DNA from 2 places in the Roseovarius sp. Pro17 genome. Region 2 is predicted to be linked to the other one. Evidence: riboswitches for the same ligand, from Rfam matches in the RefSeq annotation. Region 2 holds a riboswitch; the other holds the start of a gene.

What was found. Region 2 has a riboswitch for thiamine pyrophosphate ahead of thiM (hydroxyethylthiazole kinase). Riboswitches for the same ligand answer to the same signal wherever they lie in the genome.
Region 1: linked by a shared signal. The riboswitch ahead of U3654_RS02005 (ABC transporter substrate-binding protein) and the one ahead of thiM (hydroxyethylthiazole kinase) in region 2 are both predicted to bind thiamine pyrophosphate.

Annotation. Positions count from the first base shown of each region.
Region 1 is NZ_CP141179.1:394,430-409,600, forward strand. It holds gene U3654_RS01930 (aldo/keto reductase) at 1-499, shown strand, start outside; gene U3654_RS01935 (helix-turn-helix domain-containing protein) at 510-1,373, opposite strand; gene U3654_RS01940 (DUF2061 domain-containing protein) at 1,477-1,683, shown strand; gene U3654_RS01945 (fatty acid desaturase) at 1,676-2,560, shown strand; gene U3654_RS01950 (DMT family transporter) at 2,580-3,473, shown strand; gene U3654_RS01955 (NUDIX hydrolase) at 3,436-4,143, opposite strand; gene U3654_RS01960 (DUF983 domain-containing protein) at 4,165-4,554, opposite strand; gene U3654_RS01965 (diguanylate cyclase) at 4,737-6,143, opposite strand; gene U3654_RS01970 (DUF3572 domain-containing protein) at 6,231-6,515, shown strand; gene U3654_RS01975 (HAD family hydrolase) at 6,512-7,213, shown strand; gene U3654_RS01980 (DMT family transporter) at 7,210-8,118, shown strand; gene U3654_RS01985 (trimethylamine methyltransferase family protein) at 8,177-9,739, shown strand; gene U3654_RS01990 (ABC transporter permease) at 9,761-10,498, opposite strand; gene U3654_RS01995 (ABC transporter ATP-binding protein) at 10,495-11,217, opposite strand; gene U3654_RS02000 (TenA family protein) at 11,214-11,897, opposite strand; gene U3654_RS02005 (ABC transporter substrate-binding protein) at 11,894-12,829, opposite strand; TPP riboswitch at 12,979-13,085, opposite strand; gene U3654_RS02010 (DUF4153 domain-containing protein) at 13,224-14,987, shown strand; gene U3654_RS02015 (heme NO-binding domain-containing protein) at 15,051-15,171, shown strand, end outside.
Region 2 is NZ_CP141179.1:3,465,057-3,480,227, reverse strand. It holds gene U3654_RS16790 (haloacid dehalogenase type II) at 1-342, shown strand, start outside; gene U3654_RS16785 (branched-chain amino acid ABC transporter permease) at 347-1,273, shown strand; gene U3654_RS16780 (branched-chain amino acid ABC transporter permease) at 1,270-2,214, shown strand; gene U3654_RS16775 (ABC transporter ATP-binding protein) at 2,211-2,918, shown strand; gene U3654_RS16770 (ABC transporter ATP-binding protein) at 2,918-3,613, shown strand; gene U3654_RS16765 (pitrilysin family protein) at 3,665-4,990, opposite strand; gene U3654_RS16760 (M16 family metallopeptidase) at 4,987-6,339, opposite strand; gene U3654_RS16755 (DUF3035 domain-containing protein) at 6,511-7,026, opposite strand; gene lspA (signal peptidase II) at 7,086-7,556, opposite strand; gene purH (bifunctional phosphoribosylaminoimidazolecarboxamide formyltransferase/IMP cyclohydrolase) at 7,584-9,173, opposite strand; gene U3654_RS16740 (heparinase II/III family protein) at 9,210-10,955, opposite strand; gene U3654_RS16735 (RsmB/NOP family class I SAM-dependent RNA methyltransferase) at 11,048-12,307, opposite strand; gene U3654_RS16730 (DUF1674 domain-containing protein) at 12,374-12,550, shown strand; TPP riboswitch at 12,599-12,694, shown strand; gene thiM (hydroxyethylthiazole kinase) at 12,747-13,535, shown strand; gene thiE (thiamine phosphate synthase) at 13,532-14,149, shown strand; gene thiD (bifunctional hydroxymethylpyrimidine kinase/phosphomethylpyrimidine kinase) at 14,146-14,943, shown strand; gene U3654_RS16710 (dihydrodipicolinate reductase) at 14,996-15,171, opposite strand, start outside.

The DNA.
Region 1 (15,171 bases), 1.1 Mb from region 2:
CGAAAGCGCGTGGGGCACCGCCCAATTCCTGCGCATTGCCGAGGCGAATGGCTGGCCGCGCGTTGCCAGCATCCAGAACGAATACTCTCTGCTGTGTCGACTCTATGATACCGATCTGGCCGAGCTGAGCGTGCATGAGGATGTCGGCCTGATGGCCTTTTCGCCCCTTGCGGCAGGGCTGCTGACCGGCAAGTATCAGGGCGGCGCAGTGCCGAATGGCTCGCGCATGACCTTCGTGAGCGATCTGGGCGGACGCACCACCGACCACGCGTTCAAGGCGACGCAGGCTTATCTGGACATTGCCGCGCGCCACGGGCTCGACCCAGCGCAGATGGCGATTGCATGGACGCTAACGCGCCCCTTCATGACCTCGTCGATCGTGGGCGCGACGACCACGGCACAGCTGGATCTGGCGCTGGATGCGGCGGATATCACGCTGAGCGATGAGGTGCTAAGCGAGATCGACAGCGCCCACCGCGCGCACCCCATGCCCTACTGACCCGCGCCCCTCATGGCCGCGTTTCGCCCGCGAGGCCGCGCAAGTAGTTTGGCATCTCGCGGTCCGCCACCGACGCTTCGCGTAGCAGATGGTCGAAATGGCCGGTCAGGGCCTGCACGCGCTCGGTATCGCGAAAGGCCATGTAGTTGCGCCCGATATAGACCACGGCCAGTAAGGGGCCGAATATGGTGACCGGCGCGGAATAGACGCGGCGCGCGTCGAACAGCGATAGACGCAGGCGCGGATATAGCTGCTCGGTCACCTCGATCAGCTGGGCAATCTGGGCGCGCCGAATGTCCAGCGGCAGGCCGCGATAATACCCCTCGCCGCGCGCGAAACTATGCATCTCGTATAGGGGCAGCGCGATTTCATAATCTGACTGCGCACCGCGCATCCACTCTAGCCGGTCCTCGGACGCGCCGATCACCTGATCGGTGCTACGGCCCAGATGGGGGGCGTATTCCCATTCCAGCATCTCCCGTGTTTTCAGCATATCGGGCAATGAGGCAGGGACATGGCGGATTTTGTAACCTGCCGCCTCCTTGTGCCACTCAAATATCTGGGCATCGACCACCGCGCGTGGCGCGTCGGTCAGCGACAGCGAATTGGCCAGAATATCCGCTGCGGTCTCGGGCCGATCAGTCAACCCCAACAGCCAATCGGCCGAGACGCCCAAACTGCGTGCGCATTCGCCCACCACCTGCGCGTTGGGCAACCGCGCGCCCACGCCCGACAACAGTTGCGACACGGTCGAACGGTCGACACCGATGGCGCGGGCCAGCGCGCTCTGGCTGAGGCGGCGCATGCCCATTGCCTCGCCCAATCGCGAGCGAAAAAGGGTCGCGCGGGCGCGTTTGTCGGTTTTTACCATCATTGGTGATAAATATCACAGATGCAGGGAAATGTTAACTGCATACGCAATGTTCAGACATCACAGCGCCAGATACCCCTGACCTTATATATTGTCAGGAGGATTTATGGAACGGCCCAGACGCACGCTGGTCAAGTCGATCATCTGGAACATCAACGGCCTAGCGATGATGAGCGTCGTGGGCTACGCGATGACAGGTTCGGCGGGGGTGGGCGGTGCGATAGCGATGATCAACACCGTGATCGGCCTCAGTCTCTACTTCCTTTACGAACGAATCTGGTCACGTATTTCATGGGGACGCGCCGATGCGTGACGTTGAGTGGCCAACGCTAGCCTTGCTGATTGCGGTCTATGCGCTCTGGGCCGTTGCCACGACTTGGGCTGCGGCGCTGTGGCTGCCGCTGGGCATGACGTTGGCGGCTCTTGCAATTGCGCAACATTCCTCGCTTTGCCACGAGGCGCTGCATGGCCACCCCTTCGCCAACACACGTGCTAATGTGGCCGCAGTTTTCCCCGCGCTCGGGCTGTTCGTGCCGTATCTACGCTTTCGCGACACGCATCTGGCGCATCACTGCGATGCGCTATTGACGGATCCCTACGACGACCCGGAAACGAATTACCTCGACCCCGTGGTCTGGGCGCGCATACCCGGCACGCTACGTGCAGCGCTGATATTCAACAACACGCTCTTGGGTCGGCTGATCATCGGGCCGGCAATCGGCATGGCCGCTTTTCTGCGGGGCGACTGGCGTGCGATCAGGGCGTGCGACAGATCTGTGCGGCGCGCGTGGCTGGTGCATCTGGCGGCGGTGGCGCCGGTTCTGGTCTGGGTCTGGATGTCGCCCATGCCGATCTGGACCTACCTCATCGCCGCCTATGGCGCGATGTCGTTGCTCAAAATCCGCACTTTCCTTGAGCACCGCGCGCATGAGCGCGCAAGCGGACGCACCGTTGTGATCGAAGATCGCGGGCCTTTGGCGTTGCTTTTCCTCAACAATAATTATCATGTCGTCCATCACATGCACCCGCAGATCGCGTGGTATCGCCTGCCGCGCCTTTATGCGCAAAATCGCGCGCATTACCTCGCGCGCAACGGCGGCTACGTTTATCGCAGCTATGGCCAGATTTTCCGTCAGTACCTATTACGTGCCAAGGACAGCGTAGCGCATCCGCTCTGGCCGCGGCCGTGATTTGAGGGCATGAGGGGCCATGTCTGCATGGGTCCTCCTCGCTATCGCCGCCGCCGCGTTTCAGACGCTGCGCTTTGTGCTGCAAAAGCATCTGAGCATGGGCGCGCTGTCGGTGGGCGGCGCGACCTTCGCGCGTTTCGCCTATTCGATGCCGTTCGTGGTGGTGCTGGCGACCCTCTATGTCTGGCAAATGGGTGCGGGGCTGCCACGCCTTTCGCCGCTGTTCTGGGCCTACGCGCTGTCGGGCGGGCTGGCGCAAATATTGGCGACGTGGTGCATGGTTGCCCTCTTCGCCGCGCGCAACTTTGCCGTCGGTATCACCTTCAAAAAGACCGAGACGGTGCAGACCGCGCTGATCGGGCTCGTCGTCCTTGGCGATCGGGTCAGCATGGCGGGCATGGCGGCGATCCTGATCGGCCTCGTCGGTGTTGTGGTCCTGTCGGGCGGCGCGGGGGCCGATCGCTGGCGCATATTCAACCGGGCAGCGGCGCTGGGGCTGGTCGCCGGGGCGCTGTTTGCCGTGTCGGCGGTGGGGTATCGCGGCGCAACGCTGGAGGTCGCGAGTGAGGATGCGTTCATGCGCGCGCTGGTTACGCTGGCCGCGGTTACCACTTCGCAGGCGGTCGCCATGGCGCTATGGTTGCGCTGGCGCGAGGTCGGCGAAATCGGGCGCGTGATCGCCGCACGGCGCAAGGCGGTCTGGATGGGGCTGACCGGGTTGGGCGGCAGCCTGTGCTGGTTCACGGCTTTCACGCTACAAAACGCAGCCTATGTATTCGCCGTCGGGCAGGTCGAAGTGATCTTTTCACTGATCGCCGCGCGTGTGTTTTTTGGCGAGCGGATCACACGGCGCGAGGGCATCGGCGTGACGCTGGTCACATGCTCGGTTCTTGCAGTGGGCTTTTTCCGCTGAGGCGCAAAAACAGGCTTTCTTCGTCATCATTGCGAAAGAATGGTACCGATGCCGGAGGAGATGGATCATGCGCCCGCGCTGCTACTTCGGCCAGAACGACCTCGGTGATGAAGGGCAGATCAAAGCGCCGCGCTTCGGGTAATGGCACCCATTGCAGATGAGACAACTCGTCCGTGGCGGCGCTGAAATCATCCGGATCGCCCGCGATATGTCCAGCATCAATGAGGAAAAACCGTGCATCAAAGCGCCTTGGACGGCCCGGCGGTGTGATCGCGCGGAATACGAACTGAAGCGCGGTTGCGTCCGGCACTTGGCCGCGCGCGGCGAAACTGGACCAATCCTCGGGGATAGCGCAGGGCCATGCGCCCGGTTGCCCAACGATAAGGCCTGATTCCTCCCACAACTCGCGAATTGCAGCGGCGGCGAGGGCGCAGGCGAGGCCCGGTGCGCTGTCTTCGTCCAGCCGCCCGGCGCAAAGTGCAGGCAGTGGGGCCATCAGCGGCACAGAGGCGTCGCCCGGATCGACCGCACCGCCTGGGAATACGAACTTGCTGGGCATGAAGGCCGCTGATGCGCCTCGCTGGCCCATCAACACGCGCGGCGCAGGGCCGTCGCGACGCAATACTATGACGGTGGCCGCGTCGCGGATTGGCGCCTGCTGGTCTGGCATTTCGGTTCCTTTCGCGGAATTTCAGACGCTGGAGCCGAACCCGTGCATCTGCCGCGCCCATTGGAACGCGACCACCGCGCCCTTAAGCCGCGGCAAAAGATACAGCGACAGACCCACGCAGCCAATGGCGAAGATCGTGAACAAAAGCAGAGGATCGGGTCGGAACTGAACGAAAACAATATGCAGCGCGGGGGCCATTATATGGCCGACGATCAGGATCGTCAGGTAGGCCGGGCCGTCATCGGCGCGGTGCTGTGACAGATCCTCACGGCATACGGCGCAGGCGTCGCGCACCTTGAGATAGCTTTTGAGCAGCGGGCCCGAGCCGCAATTTGGGCACTTGCAGCGAAATCCCTTGCGCAGCGCGGGCCATAGCGCGCGCTCATTTATGGAACTGGTATTGTCGGTCATGGACGCCTCGAAGCTGAGAAGCGTGCAATCTGCTGCAGGATCAATGAAATTGAAAGGGGCAAGAGGCTGTGCGCGCCTAAGTCGCGCGGATTTGCCGCGCCGCAGGCGGCGGATGGCCAAGCTCACATCAGATCAAGTTGCTTGTTGCGTTCGTGATCTGAGGAGGCAGCACGACCTCCGGTTCAGGCTGCCGGGCGCGCACTGATCGTGACAGTGTTGCGCCCACGCGCCTTGGCCCGGTAAAGCGCGCGATCGGCCTGTTCGAGCAAGGCGTCGATTCGCCCATTTGCATCCTCGTCCTCAGCGCCCTCATTAGCGGTTTCGCCCATGGCGACGCCGATACTGACGGTCACATGGGCGGGTTGGCTTTGGCCGCGTATCGTGATGCCTGCCTCTGCGATGCGCCTGCATAGCCGATCGGCAGCCTGACGCGCCTCGGCGCCGTTTGCACCGGGCATGACGATCAGAAATTCTTCGCCGCCGATACGGGCGACCAGATCGACCTCGCGCACGCTGCTGCCCAAAAGGTCGGCGACGTGGCACAGCACCCGGTCGCCAGCGGCATGACCCAGCCGGTCGTTGATCTGCTTGAAATGATCCAGATCGGCCAGCATCACGGCAAAGCTGCGCGCCTGAGAGCCATTGGCCATCGCCAGCTCCTTGAGGAAAGGCATGGCGAAGCGTCGGTTGTAGAGTCCCGTCAGCGGGTCGATCATCGCGGCGCGCAAACCGTCATGAAGGCGCGTGCGCAGATGGTCTACGGCTTGCTTGCGCTGGATCTGGCGAGTCAGGCGCAGAGTTAGCTCGTCCAGCTCGGCGGGGCCGATGATCACGTCGCTGGCGCCCAGATCCAGCAAGCTGGCAGCCAAAGCGCGTGAACCGATAGGGACGAGGCAGACGATACGGCTGTGACGCGCCTCGGGCGATGCGCGCAGTTCTGCCATTAGTTCAAGGCCGGTCTCGTTCGCGCCCTCAGGGATCAGCATGACAAAGACGTCTGCCGCTGGAGCGCCGGGCGATCCCGTCACCGGGCCGCCTGCCTCCAGCGCGGTGATCTGGTGGTGACAGGAACTGCGCAGACGGGTTCGCAGCGCCATCGCGTCGGACATGTGTACGCCGAGGATCGTGATGCGCCCCGCCCTCAGCAACCCACCTTGCGCCTCGCCGAAGCCTGCGGCGCAATCGGGGCCTGCGTTCAGGCGCATGTCCTGCAGCGCGTGATGTTGGCGCAGCAATCCGCGCAGTCGGGCCAGCATGATCCGCTCGTCAATCGGCTGAGAGATCACATCATCGGCACCGGCGCGCAGCGCGGCAACGCGAGCCTCGCCGGTATCCTCGGGCAGGAGGGCCACGATAGGCACTATGGCCAGATCGGGCCGCGCGCGCAGCGCAGCGATAAGATCGCCGCACTCCATGTCGGTGAGGGCTGCGCCCACGATAATCAGGTCGGGCCTCAGGTCACGCGCAATCGCCATGGCACCGCCGCCCGACGACGCCTGATGTACCTCGAAATGTGCCGCCGAAAGCTTGACCTTCAGCACGATCCTGTTGGTCGCCACAGCGTCCACGATCAAAATTTTCCCTGACATGGGCGAACGCCTTTCTGACTTGCCCTATTCTCTGGCTCGACTATCCATGCAAGAAGTTAAGAAAACCTTTCCGGGAAATTTAGCATCATGAAGCATACGCGGGAATCCGCCGAAACGATCGCTCTTCGCTGCCTTGGCTGGCTGCTGGCTAACGAAGAGCTGGTTCCGGTCTTCATGGGTGCGACTGGTGCGGGTGAGGATGATCTGCGGCGGGGCGCTTCTGATCCGGCATTTCTGGCAGGGGTGTTGGATTTTGTGATGATGAACGATCAGTGGGTCATCGATTTCTGCGCGGCCGAGCAGTTGGCGACCGACGCACCCATGCAGGCGCGCGTGATGCTGCCCGGCGGGCAAGAGGAGCACTGGACATGAGCAGCAGCACCCGGATCGACGGCATTATCTTTGACAAAGACGGCACGCTCTTTGATTTTCACACCACGTGGGCCGATTGGACCCGCACCCTGCTGGGCCATCTGTCCGAGCGCCACGGAGCGGACCCCGAGGCGCTGGCGCGTGCAATCCAGTTCGATCTGGCCGAATGTCGATTTCTGCCGACCAGCCCGATGATCGGCGCAACCAGCCGCGAAGGGGCCGAGACACTCGCCGTCGCGATACCCGGTTCTGATGCGGATGAAATCGAGGAATACATCAAGATCACATCAGCCCAGGCACCCTTGCAGCCCGCTGTGCCGCTGGATCCATTCCTGACCGATTTGTCCGCGCGCGGCCTCAAGATCGGGCTGGTCACGAACGATACCGATCACGGCGCGCGTGCGCATCTGACCAGTGCCGGAGTGCTTGATCATTTCGATTTCGTCGCCGGATACGATACAGGCCACGGGTTCAAGCCGGCGGCAGGTCCGCTGCTGGCCTTCGCGCGGCAAACGGGTCTTGATCCGACGCGCTGCGTCATGGTGGGCGACAGTACGCATGATCTGAAGGCCGGTCGCGCGGCCAAGATGCTGACGCTGGGCGTCCTGACCGGCATCGCCGAGACGGCCGAACTGGCACCGCTGGCCGATGACGTGCTGCCCGATATCGGCCATATCCCGGCCTGGCTGGACCGGTGACGCGGCATCCGGCCTTTGGCTTGATGCTGGCGACCTTCGGCGCGCTGGTGCTGACGCCGGATGCGATGTTTTTACGGCTGTCGCAGATGTCTGGCCCGCAAATGCTGGGCTGGCGGGGCCTCTTTATGGGGACGTCGCTGATCGTGATCTGGCTGCTGACCAGTCGTACGCGGCGGGGTGATCTGACCTTGCTGGCCAGCGGGGCGGGAATCGCCATTGTCGTGTGCCAATTCTTCAACTCGTCGCTGTTTGCTCTGGGGATTGCGGCGGCGCCGGTGGCGATCGTCCTTTTCGGTGTAGCAACAACGCCGATCTGGGCGGCGCTATTCGCTTGGGCGCTGCTAGGTGAGCGGACGGCACGGGCGACGTGGATTACCATCGCAGTCGTCGCAGTGGGCATCGGCATCGCGGTGCTGGGCGGGGGCGAGGCAGCGGCAGAGCCACGCATCGCCCTGTTGGGCGCGCTGGCGGGCCTTGGCGTGGCAATGATGCTGGCATTGAACTTTGTCGTACTGCGCGCGCGCCCCAGCCTGCCCATCCCTTTGTTAATCGGGGTCGGTGCGCTGTTTGCCGGGGCGGCAGGCGTGACGGCGACGGGCCCCGCGCAGATGACGGACGGCAATGTCTGGGCCATCGCGATCACCGGCTGCATCGTTCTGCCGGTGTCGTTCCTGTCGCTGTCCATCGCATCGCGCCACACGGCGGCGGCGAATGTAAGCCTGTTGCTGCTGCTCGAAACGGTTCTCGGCCCCGCGTGGGTCTGGCTGGCGCTGGGCGAGGCGCTGACCCCTCGGATGTTGTTGGGTGGCACGATAGTAGTGGGGGCGATCGCGCTCTATCTGATGCACGCAAGGCGCAAGGTGCAGCGTAGAAATGCAAAAGCGACAAACCTTGCCGCAAAGTGAATACATCTGAAGTCAGCGCCGTGGTTCGATAGGCCTACCAGACGCGGAGGGCTGCCGGATGAGCGAAGAACTGAAGCGCCGCAAGCGCACCGGGGGGCGCGCGGGAAATGCCGACCGCCGCGGCAGCGCGGTGATCGAGCAGATGCCGTGGAATCCGCCGATCAATATCGACCGCCCAACTGAGCCGCTGGATGATGCAGGCGTCGCCGCCATTCATGACGGAGCGATGCGAATTCTGGAAGAGATCGGGATCGAGATCCTGAACCCGGAGGCGCTCGAGATTTTCCGCGCGTCCACCGGTTGCACTATTTCAGGCACGAACCTGCGCATGGGCCGCGACTTTGTGATGGAAGAGGTGGCCAAGTCCCCCGCAGAGTGGACCATGACACCGCGCAATCCTGATCGCCAGATTACCATGGGTGGGCGGCACCTGAATTTTGGCAACGTGTCGTCGCCGCCCAGCTATTGGGACATGAAACTGGGCCGAAAGGTGACAGGCACGCGCGAAATGTGCGCCGATCTGCTAAAACTCAGCCAGTATTTCAACTGCATTCACTTCGTCGGCGGCTACCCGGTCGAGCCGCAGGATATCCACGCATCGGTGCGCCATCTCGATGTGCTTTATGACAAGCTGACGCTGACCGACAAGGTCGCTCATGCCTACAGCCTCGGCAAAGAGCGCGTCGAGGACGTGATGGAGATGGTGCGCATCGCAGGCGGACTGAGCCATGCGGAGTTTGACGCGACCCCGCGCATGTTCACCAACATCAATTCGACCTCGCCGCTAAAGCACGATCATCCGATGCTGGACGGCTGGATGCGCCTTGCGCGGCGCGGGCAGGGGCTGGTGGTGACGCCGTTTACGCTGGCGGGGGCCATGGCGCCGGTCACGATGGCGGGCGCGGTCGCGCAATCGGTGGCCGAGGCGCTGGTGGCAGTCGTGCTGGCGCAGCTTGTGCGCCCCGGAGCGCCCTGCGCTATCGGCACGTTCACCTCGAATGTCGATATGAAATCCGGCGCGCCCGCTTTCGGCACACCAGAATACATGCGCGCGACCCAGATGACCGGACAACTGGCGCGGCTCTACAAGCTGCCGATGCGCGCCAGTGGCGTTTGCGCCGCGAATGTGCCGGATGCGCAGGCCACGTGGGAGACGTCGAACAGCCTCTGGTCGGCCGTCCAGTCGGGCGCGCATATGGTTTACCACGCAGCGGGCTGGCTGGAGGGCGGGCTGATCGCGTGCCCCGAAAAGCTGGTCATGGATTGCGAGATCCTGCAACATATCCAGCGCTACATGGACCCTGTGTTGACAGCCACTGGCCCGGACGAGATCGCGATCGACGCTATCGCCGAGGTGGGCGATCAGGGCCATTTCTTTGGCATCCAGCACACGCAGGATCGCTATACGACCGCGTTCTATCAGCCGTTCCTCAGCGATTGGCGCAACTTTGAGGCGTGGGAAGCAGCGGGCGGCGTCTGGACCGCGCAGCGCGCACACCAAATGGTGCAGGATATCCTCGCCAGCTTTGAGCCGCCCCCGATGGAGGATTCCATCCGCGAGGAACTGGCCGACTTCGTCGCTCGCCGCAAATCCGAAGGCGGCGCGCCTACCGACTATTGAGCGCCGCCAGGAGGTGCGACATCAGACATTCCTGTCCAGCGTCGCGCGGCAGGCGCGATCGACCCCGGCGTGCAGCAGGACGGCAAAGACCGCCAGCACGATCAGGGCGGCGAACATGAGGTCTGTCTTGGCCCGGCCACTGGCGAGCAGCATGAGATAGCCGAGGCCCTTGGACGCCCCGACCCATTCGCCGATTATCGCGCCGATGGGCGCATAGACCGCCGCCAACCTCAGCCCCGAGGCAAAGCCGGGCAGGGCGGCGGGTATACGAATATGGCGCATGATCCGGGCCGGGCTGGCACTCATAAGGCGGGCCATGTCGATCCATGCCTGCGGTGTGCGCATGAGCGCGTCAAAAAATGCCGACGTCACCGGAAAGTAGATCACCAGAAGCGTCATAACCACTTTGGACCCGATGCCATAGCCGAACCATAGCGTCAGGATCGGGGCGAGGGCGAATACCGGCACCGCTTGGCTAAAGATCAACATGGGCCGCACGAGGTTGCGCGCGATGGGTGAGGCGGCAAGCGCGATGGCCGTCAGGCCGCCGAGGATTGCGCCAAGGGCGAGGCCGGCCAGCACCTCGATCCCGGTGATCATCGTGTGGTGCGCGATCAGCGCGCGGCTGGTCCAGAGGGTTTCGGCCACCAGTGCGGGACCGGGCAGGATGAAACGCGGCACACCGGTAAGCAGGACAAGCGCCTGCCATGCTGCGAGGGCGACGAGGGTTGAGGCGATGACGCTTGCAGTGCGTTTCATGGCTCACCTCGCAATGTGGCCAGCAGGGCGCCTTGGGTTTCCAGCGTTTTTGTGTCGTCGACCGCGCGGGGGGCGGCGCCCGGTGGGGCGGGCCACATGCGCAGGCCGCTTTCGCTGAGGATGAGGATAGCGTCGCCGAGGCGGGCCGCTTCTGCCGGGTCATGGGTGACCATCAGCACGGTGTGATCTGCCAGCAGCTTTGCCGTCAGGTCCTGCACCTGCGCGCGGGTGCGCGCGTCAAGCGCCGAGAACGGCTCGTCCAGCAAGACGACGGGACGGTCCTCCATCAGGACGCGCGCCAGCGCCGCGCGTTGGCGTTGGCCGCCCGATAATTGGCCGGGGCGTTTGGCGGCGTGATCGCTGAGGCCGACCTCGGCCAATAGCTCTGCGGCACGTTTCGGTTGGGGTTGGGCCGCGCGCAGGCGTGCGCCGAGCATCACGTTGTCGAGGACGCTGAGCCATGGCAGCAGCAGGTCGCTCTGGGCCATAAGCGCCACGCGGCCCTTGAACGGCGCGCCGTCGCTGGCGGTCAAGGTGCCGGTCAGCGTGGCCTCATCCGCGATGCCTGCGATTAGGCGCAGCAGGGTCGTTTTGCCCACACCCGATGGCCCCAGAAGGCAGGTCCAGCTGCCGGGCGCAACCTCCAGCGCGATTTGCGGCACGAGGGGCGCATCGCCGACGGCGACATGCCCATGCAGGGAGATGCCCGGGGCGTTCATCCCGACAGGCCCATGTCCCAAAAGCCGACCTCGAGGCGCACCGCGGCAGCAAAGCGTTGCGACAGGGTGGCCCAGCGGGGCGTCTGCTGCGGCGATGGCCCGACGCGGCGCGCGATGGCACCATCGAGCAGCGCACCGACCTCGTGGCAAACCTGCTGGTTGCCTTGTCCGGCGTAGGTGTCGATCCAGTCGGCATAGGGCGCATTCTTTTGCGCGCCGTTTCGCGCGGCGGCGAGGCGCAGGCCGATCTCGCCATAACCCATGACGCAAGGCGCAAGCGCGGCGAGCAAGTCCAGAAAATCACCGGAATGGCCCGCATCCAGCACATAGCGCGTGTAGGCGATGTTTTGCGGCAGTTCGGGCGCGGCAAAGAGCGTGGCTTCGTCCACACCCTCATTCGCGCAAGTGGCGACATGCAGCGCGATTTCGTCGTTCAGCAACGCATCCAACGTGCGCGCGGCAAAGCGCATTTCGTCAACCGTCTCGGCCTTGGTCACCGCCAGCGCCCATGCGCGCGAGAAGTGGATGAGAAACACGTAATCCTGCACCAAATAGCGCAGATATGCCTCGCGCGGCAGGGTGCCGTCCCTCAACCCTTCGACAAAGGGATGATGCGTATAAGCGTGCCATAATTCGGCTGCCTCAGCGCGCCACGCGGTGAACGTCGTGCCATACATCAACGGGCGCCCGGATCGACAGCTAGTTGCGAAACAGGGCGCGTGCCCTCAATCAGACCTGCCTCGCTCAGGAATGCCTCGAAATCGGAATAGCGGGCCACATCGACCGCGGCGGGGCGCAGGGCAAAGCGGGGGATCGTGTCGACCCATGCGCGCGAATTCAGCTCATCATCCAGCTCGGATGAGGTGGATTTGAAGATATCCCAGCTCTCCTCGGGGTGGTTGACGATATATTGCGTGGCCAGTTCCGTCGCGCGCAGGAATCGCGCGATGACAGCGAGATCCATTGTGTCTGGATTGGCGACATAGATCAGCTCGTCATAGGGCGGCACACCTTCCTCTTCGATGAAAAAGCAATTGCCGGGCACGCCCTCGATCTCCATCTGGTTCAGCTCGAAATTGCGGTAGGCGCCGATGACGGCATCGACCTGCCCCGACATGACCGCTGGACCCAGCGACCAGTTGACGTTGATTAACTCAACATCCGAAAGCGCAATGCCGTGGTTGCCGAGGACGGCGCTCAGCAGGGCCTCTTGGACGCCGGCAACGGAATAGCCGATCTTGGCCCCTTTGAGGTCCTCGATCTTTTTGATGGGGCCGTCTGCGAGCGTTAGAAGGCAGTCCAGCGGGCTGGCGATCAGCGTGCCGACACGGATCAGCGGCAGACCTTCGGCGACCTGCAGATGCAGTTGCGGCTGATACGAGAGGCCGAGGTCAGCCTGCCCGGCCGCGACCATCTTGGGCGGAGACGAGGCATCGGCTGGCGCGATGACCTCGACTGCGAGGCCTGCATCGGTGAAATATCCGCGCTCCTGCGCGACGATGATGGGGCCGTGATTGGGGTTCACGAACCAGTCCAGAACAACGGTCAGCTTGTCCTCGGCGAGGGCGGGCGTGGCGGCAAAAAGGGCGGCAGCGAGGGCGAGGGCTTTCATGGCGGCTCCGGGTCGGTGCGGGCCATTTGGCGACGGGCGGGGGGATGCACAGGCCATCCGGTATCCAGCGCCCGCAACCGCGTGACCGCGTTGCAGTTGTGGCCAAGCCGGCGGGTGGATGACGGAATAGGGCGCAAGCGCATAGTGCGCGTGTCGCAGGCTCCGTTCCCTCCGCCGGTATTGACCGGATCAGGTTCGATGGGTCGGCATCTGCGCCTCTCAGCCCCGAACAAACGGAGCACCCCAACGGATGGCGCGACCGTAGCGGCGCCAGCGCGCGGTTGCAAGCGCCCTCTGGGGCGATCTGCGGGGCTGTCATGGCGTGCCGAATGGTCGCGATTTAACTATGTGACGAAACGCATTAGGGTGCGCGAAACAGACGGAGCCTTGCCGCATGATCCCCCAAACTCAAACCACCCAGTCGCAGACCACTGCAACACGCCTTTCCTATGCCCTGATCGGCGCCATTGCGGGCCTTTGCGCTTGGGCACTGATCGAGATCGTTGCGGACGTGATCGACAATGCGCGCATCGTGCTTTTGCTGGTGTCGTCGGGCCTCGGGTTCTTTGGCGTGTTGCTGGGCCTTCTGGGACCGGTGCGGCTGGTGCCTGCGGCGGCGGCGGCGCTGGGCATGGCGGTTCCGGCGGCGGCGCTACTGCTCTGGGCCAGCTTTCGCTATTCGGATGTTGAGGGTTTCCTCGGGCGGGGCTACGCGCTGGCCGCGTTTATATATCTATTGTCGATATCGGTGCCCTTCGTGGTGGCCGGGCTACAGCGGCATGGAGGCTGGCGGCACTACGGCCTGCTCTTTGACGCCGCATGGGAGCTGGTGGTGCGTACGGCGGCAGCGTGGTTGTTCGTCGGAGTGGTCTGGACAGTGCTCTTTTTGTCGGACGCACTTTTGGGGCTGGTCGGGCTAAATATCATCCAAGACCTGATCGACATCGAGCCGGTGCCCTACCTCGTCAGCGGCCTCGCGCTGGGCCTCGGCCTTGCTATTGTGCATGAGCTGCGCGACTACGTCTCGCCCTTTCTGGTAATCCAACTCTTGCGCGTTCTGCTGCCTGCGCTGCTGATTGTGCTGGCCGTGTTCGTGGCCGCGCTGCCCTTTCGCGGGCTGGGCAACCTCTTTGGCCAGTTGTCGGCGGCTGCTACGCTGATGGCGGTGACGGTGGCGGGGATCACGCTGGTAACGACGGCCATTCACCGCGACGATCCGTTGTCTGTGCAAGGCCCGGTGATGCGCATCTCTGCCCAGGTGCTCAGCGTGATGCTGCCAGTCCCGGCGGTGCTGGCGCTGTGGGCGGTATGGCTGCGGGTGGATCAATACGGGCTGACGCCCGATCGCGTCGCGGCGCTGGTCGCTGCGGGTGTCGTCTCGATCTATGCGGTGGCCTATGCGGGCGCGGTTCTGCGCCGCCGGGCGTGGCGTGCCGAGCAGCGCCGTGTCAACCGCCGCATGGCGCTGCTGACGCTGGTTATCGCAGCCGCGTGGCTGACGCCATTGCTGAACGCCGAGCGGTTATCGACCTCTAGCCAACTCGCGCGCGCAACGGAAGGGGTGCTGCCTGAAAAACTGGCGCTGTGGGAGATGGCGCATGACTGGGGCAAGGCGGGCCAACGCGGCCTTAGTCGACTGGAGGCGCGCGCGCAGGATGATACGGATTTGCTGACGCTGATCAACAAGGCGCGCCGCACCGAGGTGAGATGGGACTACCAAAGCCCAACTGGCGACGCTGCTATCTCGCCGCTTGCTGGCATCGTGCCCCTACGCCCCGAAGGGCGCAGCCTGCCGCCCGGCGCACTGGACGCGCTCGACGGTTACGACCGGGTCTCGATCCATGAAGCCTGCAATCGACGCGCGCCGGGCGGACATCCCGGCTGTGTGATGGTCATCGCCCCGTTCGAGCCGCAAGACGGCGCCGAGCAAGTGCTTGGGTTTTTCATAACGGCCGGGAGCGGCGTGCGCATCGCCTCGTACGCATTGCAAGACGGCGTGTTGATAAGCGAAGGAAGCGCGCGAGACCTTGCTTCGGGCAACTACCCCTCTGCCGAGCCTCAGATCGTGACCGATATTCTCGAGGGCCGCTTTCGTATAGTGCCTGCGCCGCGAAGCGTGCTGGATGTCGGAGGCATGCAACTGTTTCCTCAAAAATAGACGCGTTTGCCATTTGTTAAGACCGCTCATGCATATCTGAGGGCGGATGCAGCGGAGAATGTGATGCACGGGCTTATCAACCGGGCCATAGAGCGGTTCGTTCGCGATACCTACGGGCGCGACGTTTGGGGCGCCGTTATGCGCGGCGCTGGGCTGGAATTTACAGAATTCGAATCGATGCTCA
Region 2 (15,171 bases):
TTCGCGCATAGCGACGTGCGGTTGGGATCGCCCTTTACGGCAAGTTATGTGGCCGAGGATATCGGCAGCTACAAACCCGATCCGCGCAATTTCGACTACATGCTGGAACAGATGTCCCGGTTGGGGATCGCCAAGGGCGAGATATTGCACACCGCCGAAAGCATGTTTCACGATCACGCCCCGGCCAACCGGCACGGGCTGGCCAATTGCTGGATCTACCGGCGCCACGACAAGGAGGGGTTCGGTGCGACCATGAACCCCGGCGACATGCCGACCTATGATTTGATGTTCCACTCCATGGCCGATCTGGTCGCCGCGCATCGCGCCGAGCTGGCAGGCTAAACGGGTGGAGCTAGGCCCCTACCTGCTATTGGCGACGCTGGAGGGTGCCGTGATGGCGTCGGTTCTGGCGTTGACGGCGGTGGGGCTGTCTCTGGTTTTCGGCGTGATGCGAGTGGTCAACATTGCGCATGGCGAATTCTTCATGCTGGGCGCGGTGCTGGCGTGGTTCATCACGCAGATGGTGGGCGGGCCGCCTGTCATCGGCTTTGCCGTGGCGCTGGTGATGGCACCGTTGATCGTGGGGGCGATTGCCGTGGCCGCCGACATGACCATCCTCAAGCGGGTTGACTATGACCCCGAGCGGACAATCGTGGCGACCATCGGGCTGCTCTACATCATCCAGCAATTGACGCTGATGGGCTATGGCCCCGAGGCGCGTCCCGTCCAGCCGCCGTTTAATGTGCGTCTCGCGCTGCCGTGGTTCGAACTGAAGGACGGCGCGCTGGCGCTTTATTGGCCATGGGGCCTTAGCACGACCAGTTACAAACTGGCGGTGATCGGCGCAGGCGTTGTTGTTCTGCTGGGTGTATGGGCGATGATGGCGCGCACTCGGATCGGGCTGGTGATGCGGGCAGTGCAAGCGGATCGCGATATGGCGCTGGCCTTTGGCATCCCGGTCGAGCGGGTCTATGCAATGGTGTTCGGCATCGGCGCGGCCTTGGCGGCGCTGGCTGCGGTGCTGATCGTTCCGATCTCTCAGGCGCATTACCTGATGGGGGCCGATCCGCTGCTACTGGCCTTTACGGTCGTCATAATCGGGGGCCTCGGCAGTCTGCCCGGCACAGTCGTCGCTGCGATCCTGATCGGGCTGAGCGACGGCATCATCTCGGTCTTTTTCTCGCCCACGCTGGCCAAGATTCTGGCAACGCTGCTGGTGGCGCTGGTGCTGGTGTTCCGGCCTCAGGGCCTATTCGGTACGCGCACGGCATGAGTGATCGGGGCCGCGTGATCGCCTTGCATGGTGGGCTGCTGGCTGTGCTGCTGGTCGGGCATTTCGTGCTGCCTGCTTATCATCACGGCAATCTGGCGCGGATCATGGTGCTGGCGACTTATGCCATCGGGTATAATATCGTCTTTGGCTATACCGGGCTGCTCAGCCTTGGCCATGCGCTGTTCTTTGCCGCAGGCATGTATGGCATGGGTTTGAGCGTACAGCATCTGGGCCTGACCGCCGGGCCTGCCCTGCTGATCGGTGTGCTGGCGGCGACATTGGTGTCGGTAGGCCTCGGCATTTTGGCGCTGCGCACCAAGGGGGTGGCGTTCATGATCGTCACGCTGATGTTTGCGCAGGCGGGCTATCTGAGCGTGCTCTATTTTGGCGAATGGACGCGCGGCGACGAGGGGTTCGTCATCGCGCGCGTCGCCCGTGTGCTGTGGGGAATCGATCTGAGCGACGAGGGCAATCGCTATCTGGCGGCATTGATGCTGTTTGCGGTCGCGCTGGCGATCAGCCTCTGGCTGGTGCGCGCGCCGTTCGGACGCACGCTGGTGGCAATCCGCGAGAACGAGGCGCGCACAAGGATGCTGGGATATGACACGTTCCGGGCCAAGCTGGCGGCGGTGACGATCTCGGGCGCGATCTCGGGCGCGGCGGGGGCGGCCTATGGCCTGCTGTTTGGCTATGCGGGGGCCAGTTTTGCGGGCGTCGAGTATTCGATCCTGCCGCTGCTCTGGGTGCTGCTGGGGGGGGCTGGCACGGTGTTGGGACCGTTCATCGGCACTCTCTTTATGTTCTACCTGATTGATCTCAGTTCCGGCGTCACCACCGCCTACATGTTGATCGCGGGCGTCGCACTGGTGCTGCTAACGCTGTTCGCGCCGCAAGGTCTGATGGGCGAGGTGCGGCGGCGCATCTGGGGGTGGCTGCCATGAGTCTGCTCAGCGTGCGCGGCCTTGGCAAGGACTACGACGGCGTGCGTGCGGTCCATGACGTGTCGCTGGATGTCGAGGCGGGCGAGGTGCGCGCGCTGATCGGCCCGAACGGTGCTGGCAAGACGACGCTGGTCGGAATGATTTGCGGGAGTGTGGAGCCCAGTGGAGGGCGCGTGATCTTTGGCGGGCAGGACATTACCGGGTTGGCGGCGCACAGGCGCACACGGCTGGGAATGGCCTATACGTTTCAAATCACGTCAATCTATGCCCGCTTGCCGGTGTCCGAGAATGTCGCGCTGGCGGCACGGCCACACATAGCCGGGGGCAAGGTGCTGGGCGCAGTCGCATCCGCACTGGCGCAAGTAGGGCTGGAAGAGTTCAGTGGCGCGCTGGCAGGCGATCTGAGCTATGGCCATCAGCGCCTTTTAGAGATCGCGATGGGGCTGGTTCAGGCGCCGCGCCTTTTAATTCTGGACGAGCCGACCCAAGGGCTGTCCGAGGCCGAGATCGCGCGCTTCCTTGCGCTGGTGCGCGCATTGGCAGGCGGCATGACGATCCTGCTGATCGAGCATAATATGGACGTCGTCATGGCGCTGGCGGACCGGGTCAGCGTCCTCAGCGCGGGCGAATTGCTGTTTGAGGGCACGCCCGATGAGGTGCGCGCCGATCCCGGCGTGCAGTCCGCCTATCTGGGGACGGCATGATGTTGCAACTGGACCAGATCTCGGCAGGGTATGGCGCTGCGCAGGTGCTGCGCGAGCTGTCCTTGGAGGTTGCGGCGGGCGAAATCCTCTGTCTCATGGGCCGCAATGGCGCAGGCAAGACGACGGCGATGCGCGCGATCATGGGGCTGATTCCGCTGATGTCGGGCCGTGTGATGCTGGACGGTGAGGCGGTCAGCGCGTTGCCTGCCCACAAGGTGCCGCGCGCCGGGATCGGTTATGTGCCGCAGGGGCGGCGTCTGTTTGCGGGCCTGAGCGTGGCGCAGAATCTGGAAATCGGGATGCGCGCGAGGCGCAGCCCGCCAGAGGTGCTGGACGAGGTGTTGGACCTGTTCCCGCGCTTGCGCGAGCGGTATCGCCAGCCCGCGCAAACCTTGTCGGGCGGTGAGCAACAGATGCTGGCGACCGCCCGCGCGCTGTGCCTGCGGCCCAAGGCGCTGCTGCTGGACGAGCCGGCCGAAGGTTTGCAGCCGTCAATGGTGGAGGCCATTCGGGAGGTGACAGTGGCGATGCGCGCCAGGGGCGTGGCGATCCTGTTGGTCGAGCAGCGCGTAGATGCGGTGCTGGCCGTCGCGGACCGCGTGGCGTTCATCGAGAACGGGCGCGGCGGCGATATCGTGCCGGTGGATGCGCTACGCAGCGATCGGTCGCTGGTGGCGCGCTATCTGGGCGTTTAGGCGAGTGGTGGCAATTGAATATTCCCACTACGAAAAGCCGCAGGCAGTGCGTTACTCCGGCAGCCCTTCGGGTTTGCCGACAACCACGAAACTCAGTTTTTCGGGGTCCAGATATTCGCGCGCGACGCGGTTGATCTGCTCCAGCGTGACGGCGTTCACTTGGTCATTGCGGGTGGCGATGTAGTCGGTCGGCAGCCCCTCGATCTGCATTTCCACGGCGATGTTGGCGATGGGCGCGTTGCCGTCAAAGCGCAGGGGGTATGCTCCGGTCATGTAAGTCTTGGCGTCTTGCAACTCTGCCTCTGTGACGCCGGTTTCGCGCATCTTGGCCCATTCATCCCTGATGACCTCGATGGCCTGCGCGACACGGTCATTGGCCGAGGCGACCTGCCCCATCCATAGCTGCGCGCCGTCCCTGTCGACGAGGTAGGAATAGACGCCGTAGGTCAGCCCGCGCTTTTCGCGGACCTCCTGCATCAGGCGGCTCTCAAATCCGCCGCCGCCTAGGATCTGGTTCAGCAGATACGCGGCAAAGAAGTCGGGATCGTCGCGGTCAATGCCCGGCTGGGCGAAGGTGACGACAGATTGCGGCGTGTCGAAATCCACGACCTTGGTGCCACCGGGCAGGGTGATGTCTGCATTACCGGGCAGGGCGATGTTCGACGTATCGGGCAGGCCATCCGTCAGTCGGGCGACCAGTGCGATCAGCTGCTCGGCGGTGATGTCACCAACGGCGGCGATGTAGAGGCGGTCCTTGACCAGTGCAGCCTTGTGCGCGGCGATCAGATCGTCGCGTGTGATTGTCGCGATGCTGTCGAGCGTGCCATCAGTGGAGGTGGCGTAGGGATGATCGCCGAAGGTCTGCGCGTCGAAGGTGCGCGCGGCAATGGCGTGTGGATTCGTGACGTCTGATTGGATATTCGACACGACCTGACCGCGCACGCGGTCAATAGATTTCTGGTTAAACACAGGATCAATCAGGCTCTGACGCAGCAAATCCACCGCCGCATCGCGATTTTCGCTGAGGAATCGGGCCGACACGCCGATGGCGTCATCGCCTGCGCTGTAAGAGAATGAGGTAGCCAGCGCCTCGGCCTGCCGCGCGAATTCGCGGCTATCCATGTCGCCAGCGCCCTCTTCGAGCAAGCCGGTCATCAGGTTGGTCGCGCCCCGCTTGCCCGGTGCATCCAGTGACGCGCCGCCGCGAAAGCGCAGCTCGAGTGCGACGAAGGGGATCGTGTGATCCTCGACCAGCCACAAATCGATGCCACCTTCGGCAGTGAGGTCCTGCACCTCGATTTCGGCGCGGGCAGGCAGGGCGAGGGTCAGCGCCATCAGTGCCGACAGCAGGAGGTGGATCAGGATATGGCGGCTCATTGGGTCATCTCCGTATCGGTATCGCTAGGCGCCGTCAGGTAGCCGGTGACCGAATTCTGTAGCTGAAAGACATCGCGCGCGGCCTGCATCACATCCTCGGCGGTGACGTCTTGCAGGATGGCGGGCCAGTCCTGCACGTCCTGGATGCTCAGGCCCGACGCAAGGGCCGCGCCATAGCGGTTGGCCAGCCCGTTCACGTCGTCGCGGGCATATATCTGGGCGGCGCGCACCTGCATCTTTATCCGCTCCAATTGGTCCGCATCGACACCGTTTTCCATGAAGCCTTGCAGGACCTCGTCCATCGCTGCCTCTGCCTCGGGCAGGGTAGTGCCGGGAACAGGCACGATCAGCAGCTTGAACGTGGTGTCATCCAGCGACACGCCATCATACCAAGCCGACGATTGCACGGCGATCTGGCTGTCAAATTGCAGCTTTTCGGCCATCAGTGACGTAGTGCCACCGCCGAGAATTTCGGCAAGAACGGTCAGTGCGGCGGCGCGGGTCTGATCGCCGTTGTCACGCTCGGGGGCAAGGTATGAGCGCGTCAGATAGGGCTGCGCGACGCGCGGATCCTCCATCGTCAGGCGGCGGGCAGCCATGTGGCGCGGCTCTTGCGGGCGCGCGCGCTGGGGCAGGTCCGGATTGGCGGGAATCGCGCCGTAATACTTCTGCGCAAGCGCATGGACGTCGCTGGGCACCACATCGCCCGCGACTACGACGATGGCGTCGTTCGGGGCGTAATATGTGCGGTAAAAGCTGGTGGCATCCTCCAACGTCAGCTCGGGGATCTCGTTCTGCCAGCCGATAACGGGTGTGCCGTAGCGATGGTTCAGGAATTGCGCCGCGCTCTGCTGTTCGCGAAACAGCGCGCCGGGGTTATTCTCGACCCGCATGTTGCGCTCTTCAATGATGACGTTGCGCTCGGTCGCGACGTTCTGCTCGTCCAGTTGCAGATTGACCATGCGGTCGGATTCCATCTGCATCATCAACTCCAGCCGGTCAGCGGCGATGCGCTGGTAATAGGCGGTGAAATCGTAGCTGGTAAAGGCGTTGTCGTCGCCGCCCTGCTTGGCCACCGTGGCCGAAAATTCGCCGGGCGCCAGCGTGTCGGTGCCCTTGAACAACAGATGTTCCAGAAAATGCGCCACGCCCGAGCTGCCCGGAGGTTCGTCCGCCGATCCGGCGCGATACCAGACCATATGCGTGACGACGGGGGCGCGGTGGTCCTCGATCACGATCAGTTCCAGCCCGTTGTCCAGCGTAAAGCTGGTAACTTGGTCTGTCCCAGTATCCTGCGCTGTGGCCATCATGGGCAAAAGGGACATGAGAGCGATCAGAAAGGCACGCATATTAGATCTCCGATTGGGATAGCCGCGCAGCTGGGGCGACAGGGATTAGATACAGCGCGCCGGGCGCAGTGCAACCCGCAATGCCGTATCCGTGATCCGGTATCACCGCCGCGAAGATGACTGCGCCCCGAACCATGATGGCCGGGGCGTGCTGATGCTGAAGGCGTGCAGTTACTGCGGTGGCGGCGCCGAGGGCGTCACCACGCCGCTGCGCGTCATGCGCTGTTGTTCAGCCTGACTGTCGAGCCACTGCTTCTTGTAGGCGTCGGTATAGTCGTCATTTGGGCCGATGTTAAAGATGTTCACCCGGCCATGACGGCGGCGTGTCTGTGCATCCTCGGCGGCCAGCGTCTGTCGGACAGCGGGTGTCACGCCATGGCGCCGTGCGTGGTTGACCAGCCCGCCATCGCCTGCGCCGACATTGCCGGGCACGGTGGCTGCCGGATTGCCGCCCAGCGCCGCGACGCCCTCGGCCCGCGGGTTCGTGTCGACCAGATTGGCACCGCCCGGCGTGGGTGCGGGCAGCACGTTGTAGGTTTCGGGCGTCTGCAACGGCTTGGTCGGCAGGACGGTAAATTCATCCGGGCCGTCGCCGGTGTTCTTGATACGGGTCAGAGTGCCGTCGCTGCGCCCACAGGCGGCGAGGGCGAGGGTCAGGACGGTGAGTGCCAGAATACTGCGGCGCATGGGATCGGCCCTTCTTTCGCAAAGTGTCGCGGGTTGTTTAGCGCAATCGCACAGCGAGGTCACGCATGCTTTTTGCTGGGGCTAAAGATGACCATGCCGAATGCGCCCATAAATATCGCGATGTCGGCGACGTTGAATGCAAAAGGGTTGTTCAGCCCGCAGCAGGACATATTCAGGAAGTCGGCGACAGCGCCATACAGCAACCTGTCGATCACGTTGCCCAGCGCGCCGCCGATCAGGAATCCGGCGGCGATTTTCTGCCATTTGCCGCCCGGCTCGTGATGAACCCACCATAGCACCGCGCCCGCGATGACCAGTGCGACGGCAATCAATACCCAGCGTGTATAGGGCGAATCGCCAGCCATAAGGCCAAAGTTGATCCCGTAATTCCATGCCATGCGCAGATTGAGGAAGGGCGGCCAGACGTCGATCGCGCCCAGATTGCGCAGGTCCATCCAGTGAACCGTCAGATATTTGGTCGCCTGATCCAGCAGAAAGACCCAAAAGGCCGTCCAGAAAACGGTTTTCATAACGTGCCCTCCCAAGGCCGGAAGGAGCTAGTGGCGAAAATGCCGCATACCGGTCAGTACCATTGCAAGGCCGGCCTCGTCGGCGGCCGCGATAACATCGTCGTCGCGCATCGACCCACCGGGATGGATCACCGCCGTCGCGCCGGCCTCGGCTGCCGTCAGCAGACCATCGGCAAAGGGAAAGAACGCGTCCGAGGCGACTACGCTGCCTTGGGTCAGGGGCGCGGGCAGCCCCAGCGCGTCTGCCATGTCCTGCGATTTGCGCGCGGCGATGCGGCAGCTGTCCACACGGCTCATCTGGCCCGCGCCGACGCCGACGGTTGCGCCGTCCTTGACGTAGACGATGGCGTTGGATTTGACGTGCTTGGCGACCTTCCATGCGAACAGCAGGTCAGCCATTTCCGCGTCGGTTGGCTGGCGTTTCGTCACGACTTTTAGATCGCTCGCGTCGATATGTCCGTTATCCTTGTCCTGCATCAGATAGCCGCCCGATACCTGCCGGATCGTCTGCGCGGCGGCACGCGGATCAGCCATGCCTTCGGTGATCAGCAGGCGCAGATTTTTCTTGGCCTCAAAGATGCGGCGCGCGTCCTCGTCTGCGCCGGGGGCGATGACGACTTCGGTGAATATCTGCGCGATTTCCTCGGCGGTGGCGCCGTCCAACGGCTGGTTCAGCGCGATGATCCCGCCAAAGGCCGAGGTGCGGTCGCAGTCAAAGGCGCGCATGTAGGCCTCTTTCAGCGTCCCCGCGCGGGCCACGCCGCAGGGGTTGGCGTGTTTGATGATCGCGCAGGCGGGACCGTCTGCTGTGGCGAATTCGCTGGCCAGCTCGAACGCGGCGTCGGTGTCGTTTATGTTGTTATAGCTCAGCGCTTTGCCCTGTAGCTGGCGGGCTGTCGCCACGCCGGGGCGGGCGCTGCCATCGGTATAAAAGCTGGCGGATTGATGGGGGTTTTCGCCATACCGTAGCACTTGGGCCAATGTGCCAGCGACGGTGCGGCGACGAGGGGCGATATCGCCTTGCTGTGCGGCCATCCAAGTGGACACAGCCGAATCGTAAGCCGCTGTTCGCGAGTATGCTGTCATCGCCAGTTTCTGGCGAAAGGCTAGCGTCGTGCCGCCATCGTTTGCAGTCATTTCGTCCAGCAATGGACCGTAATCCTCGACATCGACGACCACGTTCACAAACCCATGGTTCTTTGCGGCGGCGCGAATCATCGCGGGGCCGCCGATGTCGATATTCTCGATGCAGGTGTCGTAATCCGCGCCGTCTGCGACCGTGCTCTCAAACGGGTAGAGGTTCACAACCAGCAGGTCGATTGCGCCTATGCCGTGCTGCTCCATCGCCTTTACGTGTTCGTCATTGTCGCGCAGGGCCAACAGGCCGCCATGCACCGCCGGGTGCAGTGTCTTGACGCGTCCGTCCATCATCTCGGGAAAGCCGGTCACGTCCGCCACGTCGCGCACGTCCAGCCCGGCATCGCGCAGCGCCTTGGCACTGCCGCCGGTGCTAAGCAGTTCGACACCCTGCGAGGCCAGCGCGCGGCCCAGATCAATAAGCCCGGTCTTGTCCGAGACGGACAGAAGGGCGCGGCGGATGGGGGCGATATCGGTCATATGGGCGGTCCTGCGTTCTGGCGGTTCAATCGTCGTTCAGTCGTCGTCTGGTGCCGGGAATGGCGCGTCCTGCGCCAGATCGCGGATGCTGATCGGGGTATCCTGCGCCTTGGCGAGCGACCATCTGATGCGGTCCGCATACTCCAGCGCGCGCCCGGATAAAACTATCTGTTTACCCGCACGCGGTTTGAGCCGTGATTTTTCCAGATAAACTGACGGTTCCAACGAGATGCGTGCGCGCGCGTCGGTACGGAATACCCAGATTTCGCCGCTGCGCAGCGCCAGCGAGACGGCAGCGCCGCCCATGTCGATGTTCGCGTCCACCTCTGGATGCAGGTGGAAATGGATCTGGTAGGGCACGCCCTGCATGGCGTGCGTGTCCATCGCCGCGTCGAACCGGCGCTTGTCCTCGAGGTCCATCGCCAGCAGCATGTCCTCGCCTGCGACGCCGCGCCCGTCAAAGGTCATCTCGATCGTGCGCGCGTGCGTCAGGCCAAAGCGACGCACATAGCCATCATGCCCGCCCTCAAAGCGCAGCCCGTCCGAGGCATGGCTCATCTGGATAGGCACGTCGCTGGGCCCGTGCGTCAGCCATTCGGCATCCGTCCCCGTCGCGCCCAGCCGCGCGCTGGATTCGCCTGCGACTACGAGGGTTGAATGCGACGGTGTCGCGCGTCCCGCCCGTCGCCATTCAACGCCAAAGCTGGCGCCCGAGCCGCAATTGACGATCACCGGGCGGCGCCCCGACGTTAGCTCGAACGCCATCGCCGAGGCGTGTGCGCCTGCGGATGCAGCACCCGAAGGCGGCGGGGCGGCGTCAATGATGAGCGATGTGCGCCCCGCGCTGAGGCGTGCATAGCCCATCGCCAGCCCATCCGGTTGCCGCCCCTTGACGCCGCTGGCAGCCAGCGCGGTGTCCAGCCGACCCTCTAGCCCGCGCCCGCCACCGTGGAACCGCGCCAGCCCGCCGTCAGAATGCCGCAGCGTGCGCAGCGTCGGCGCGATGCGCTGCGTCGCCGCCGTCAGGGACGGTGGCGGGGGTGTGCCTGACTCGTCCAGCGCGGCGGCGGCCCATGTGAGCAAGGTGAAAACGTCTAGCAATTCCTCGGGGTTGCGGGTAGGCAGGACGCCCGCCTCGCCGATATGCGCCTCGCATTCGCGCCCCAGCGCGCGGGCGGCTGGGGCCACATGACCCTCCATCCCCTCCAGCGCGAGGCCCGCATAGATAAGGCCGGTCAGCGCCTCGAACCGTGGCAGGCCGGGCGCGGTAGCGTGCCAGCGTTTGCCCAGAAACAGCGTCTGCTGCGCTAGCGAGCGATAGAATGGGTCCGATACCGCGCGATCCTGCCCGGTTAGCAGGAACAATGCGTGGTTGATCCAGCGGATCAGGCGCCGCCCGGTCAAATCCGGCGTCCAGCCGGGGCCGCGCCCACCGCCGTGGCGCGCGATCCACTCCCACGTCCACTCCCGCGCGCAGGCCCGCGCGGGCCCGTCTCCCGCCGCCGCGAGATCGTCGAGCCAGCCAAATCCGTGCATTTCCGCCTCAAAGGTGGGTCCTGGCGGGTTCAGATCCCAGATTGCCAGATCGGGTCGTTCGATCAGATGCCCGGCGAACAAGAAATTGCCCGCCGATAGCTGTCGCCCGCGGGCAAAACTGCCGATCGTGCGCGGCTCGGGGGATGAAACAAACGCAGTCACAGGCCGCGCCCAAGCCGCGCGCCGCGCGGTGATGCGGTTCATCGCCCTCGTCCAGTTCGCGCCGTAAGTGCCGGGTGTTGCCATGCGCCTCGTCTCCGGGCGCTCTTGTTGGCGCCTCTCTGCGCGATCATACCGCGCAGTCGCGGCCAAGTCACCGAGGGATTGTGAAAATCGCGTCAGATCCGCAGGAGCGCGATGTAAAAGCCATCTATGCCGCCTTGATCGCCCCAATAATCGGGGCGCAGGCGCAGTCCGCCTTCTTCGGTGATCCAAGTGGGGTCGATGCCGGGCATAGCCAGTGCATCGCGATCGACCTTGAGTGCGGGATGTCGGATCAGCGCCTCGTCGATTTGGCATTCGCCCTCGTCTGGTAGCAGCGAGCAGGTGCAATAGACCATTCGCCCGCCGGGTTTTAACAGGCCTAGCGCGCGGTCCAGCATTGCGGCTTGCAACGCAATCAGATCGCCAATTTCGGACCCGTCGCGCGCGTGTGGCAGATCGGGATGCCTGCGGATCGTGCCAGTGGCCGAGCAGGGGGCGTCGAGCAGGATCGCGTCATATTGCCCCTCATGGGTCAGCGCGTCACCGGTGACCAACGTAGCGTTCAGCCCCGTGCGCGTCAGGTTTTCGCGCACCCGCGCCATGCGGGCGTCTGATATGTCCAGCGCGGTCACATCCGCGCCCGCGGCCGTCAGTTGCAGCGTCTTGCCCCCCGGTGCTGCGCACATATCCAGCACCGCCTCTCCGGGCTGGGCGTTCAGTAGGCGGGCGGGGATGGCGGCGGCCGCGTCCTGCACCCACCAGTCGCCCGAATCGTAGCCGGGCAGGGCGCTTATCTGCCCGGCTTGTTGTAGCCTGACCGATCCGGTCGGCATTTCAGTGCCGCCCAGCGCCTCAGCCAGTGCGGCCGCATCGCCTTTGGGCGTCAGGTCCAGCGGCGCGCCTGCGAAATGCACGGCCTCAAAACCCGCGACCGTCTCAGCGCCATAGGCCTCGGACAACGGTGCGCGCAGCCATTTGGGCAGGTGCGGCACACGTAGGATGGCCCATTCGGCGGGGCCGTCTGTGGCGATTTTACGCAGGACGGCGTTGACTAGCCCTTTTAGCGTGGCAAAGCGTTTATGCCCCGCGATCATGCTGACACAATCGTTGACCACCCCATGCGCGTCGCCGCCAAGGCACAGCTCTGTCGTGCCGAGCCGCAGGATGTTCATCACATGCAGGGGCGGCGGCTTGCGCAGGTGTTTCTTTAACAGGCGGTCCGCGCGTTCCATTCCGCGCAGGGTCTGCGTGGCAAGGCGCTGGGCGCGGGCGCGTCCCGGTGCATCCAGCCGGTCCAGCGCGCCGGACGCCAACAGCTCGGTCAGCAGGCGGTGTTCGCCCAGAATCTGATCCAACAGGTGAACGGCGGCAGCGCGCGGCGATGGCGGGGACATGGCAAATCCTTGCTGAATGGCGACGAGGGCGTATATCAAGGGCATGCGAGCAAAGGAACCCATGCCATGACGGACCGTCCCGATCTGCCACCCGAAGCGCAGCGCGCCCTCGCCGAGGCCGAAGAGCGCCGCAAACATGCGGATGCGCCGGACCTGCCCAAGGAACTGGGCGGACGCAAGGACGGCCTTGAGGCCGTGCGCTACGGCGATTGGGAGAAGAAGGGTATCGCGATAGACTTCTGATCTGCGCGGTTTCGACGCTTGACGGCGTAGCTGCGCGCGCCCATCCTAGCCGGGTAACAGGGGCGCCCCGAATAGCGGGGCTGAGACGCACCCTTAGAACCTGAACCGGATAATGCCGGCGGAGGAAGTTGCGCGCGACGAGGGCCGTATCAGGCCTTGGCCGCCTGCCTATCCCTCGCCCGGCCTGAGGGAAAAGATGGATAACGCAGGACAATATCTGGCACATATGCGCGCCCGCGCGCCGCTGGTGCAGAACATCACCAATTATGTTGCGATGAACGTCATGGCCAATATCATGCTGGCCGCTGGTGCCAGCCCCGCCATGGCCCATGCGCGCGGCGAAGCGGCTGAATTCGCGGGACTGGCCGATGCGCTAAGCGTCAATATCGGCACGCTCGATCCTGAATGGGTCATCAGCATGGAAGAGGCCGCCAAGGTCATGGTGGACGCGGGCAAGCCTTGGGTTTTGGACCCTGTTGCAGTGGGCGCAACCGCGCTGCGCCGCGATGCAGGCGCGCGGCTTCTGGCGCTGAAGCCCACTATCATTCGCGGCAATGCGTCCGAGATCATCGCGCTGGCGGGGGCCGAGGCAGCGGGCAAGGGCGCCGATGCTGCCAATGCCGTCGCCGACGCCGAGGACGCGGCGCGTGCACTGGCCCGTCAGACGGGCGGCGTCGTCGCCGTGACCGGCGAGGTCGATTTTGTCACCGACGGCGAGGCCGCCTACCGCGTCGCGGGCGGCCATGCGCTGATGCCGCGCGTCACCGTTCTGGGCTGTTCATTGACCGGCCTCGTCGCCGCCTTTGCAGTGGGTCAGCCCGCGCTGCCCGCCACTGTCGCCGCGCTGGCCTACTACGGCGTCGCGGGTGAGGCAGCGGGGGCAGAAGCCGTCGGACCAGCCAGCTTTCAGACCGCCTTTATCGACACGCTTCATGCGCTGACGCCTGATGACGTAACCGCCCGCGCGCGGATCGAGGCGACATGAGGCTGGGTCCGGTCTATTTCGTCACCGATGCAGATGCGCCGGTATCTGTGCCCGATCAGGTGCGCGCGGTCGTTGCGGCAGGCGTGCCGATTGTGCAACTGCGCGACAAAGATGCCAACGACGCTGATTTTGCGGCGTTGGCGCGTGAACTGCTGCATATCACCCGCGCTGCCGGTGCGGCGCTGATCGTCAACGACCGGATCGGAGTGGCGTTGGAGATTGGCGCGGATGGCTTGCATGTCGGGCAGGGCGACGGTGATATCGCCGACATTCGCCGCCGGATCGGGCCGGATATGATCCTTGGGCTTTCGGTGGAAACACTGGAGCAATTAGGCTCTATCCCGCCAAATAGTGTCGATTATCTTGGCGTTGGTCCCCTGCGCGCGACTGCGACCAAGCCGGATGCGGCGCAGCCGCTGGGCATGGACGGGCTGGCACAGATCATCGCCGCCGCGCCGCTGCCCTGCGTCGCTATTGGCGGCATAAGGCCGGGGGACGCGGCGGCCATCCGGCAGGCGGGCGCGGCGGGTATTGCAGTCGTCTCGGCAATATCGCGTGCGCAGGACATGGACCGCGCGGCGCGCGCGCTGATTGAAAAATGGGAGGCGGCATGATCCCCAATATCCTCTCTATCGCGGGGTCCGATCCGTCGGGCGGCGCCGGTATTCAGGCGGACATCAAGTCGATGTCGGCCAATGGCGGCTACGCCATGGCGGCGATCACCGCGCTGACCGCGCAGAACACCCGTGGGGTGCAAGCGGTGCAGCTGCTGACGCCGGACATCATCACGGCCCAGATCACTGCGATCCGCGACGATATCCGCATCGACGCGGTCAAGATTGGGATGCTGGGCAATGCGGCCATCATCGGTGCGGTGGCGGACGCGCTGGCGGATGTGAATGCGCCCATCGTGCTCGACCCGGTGATGGTCGCGAAGGGCGGTGATCGGCTGCTGGCCGCCGAGGCGGTCGATGCGCTGCGCCGCCTGCTGCTGCCGATGGCGGCGCTGATCACGCCGAACCTGCCCGAGATTGCTGATCTATTGGGCTGCAAAGAGGCGCGTGATACCGGTGAGATGGCCGAACATGCCGAGCGGTTGATGGACCTTGGCGCGCGGGCGGTCTTGCTGAAAGGGGGGCATCTGGATGGTCCGGACAGCCCCGATCTACTGATGTGGAGCGGTGGCACCGAATGGTTGCACAGCGCGCGCATCGACAGCCCAAACACCCACGGCACCGGCTGCACCCTGTCTTCGGCCATCGCGGCGCATCTGGGGGCGGGCCTTACGCTGCTGGATGCTGTCCAGCGTGGCAAACTCTATGTCACCGGCGCCATCGCCGATGCGCATCGGCTGAGTGTTGGCCATGGTCACGGCCCGACGCATCACTTTCATCTCTGGCAGCGTTAAAGCGTGTCGAAGTAAAGTCGAGGCACAACCTGAATTCGAAACGCTCTAGGCGCTATTTGACCGTCAGATCGGCCCCGCGCCCCTTGCCCTGGTCCGATATGAACCGGATCGTATCGCCGCTGATCTTTACGGTCTGGCAATTGGGGTCCAGCCGGTCCGCACCCCAGTAAAGATCGCGACAGAAATAACCGCCCTGCCAGTTCCACGCGCCGGTGACGGGCGAGCCGA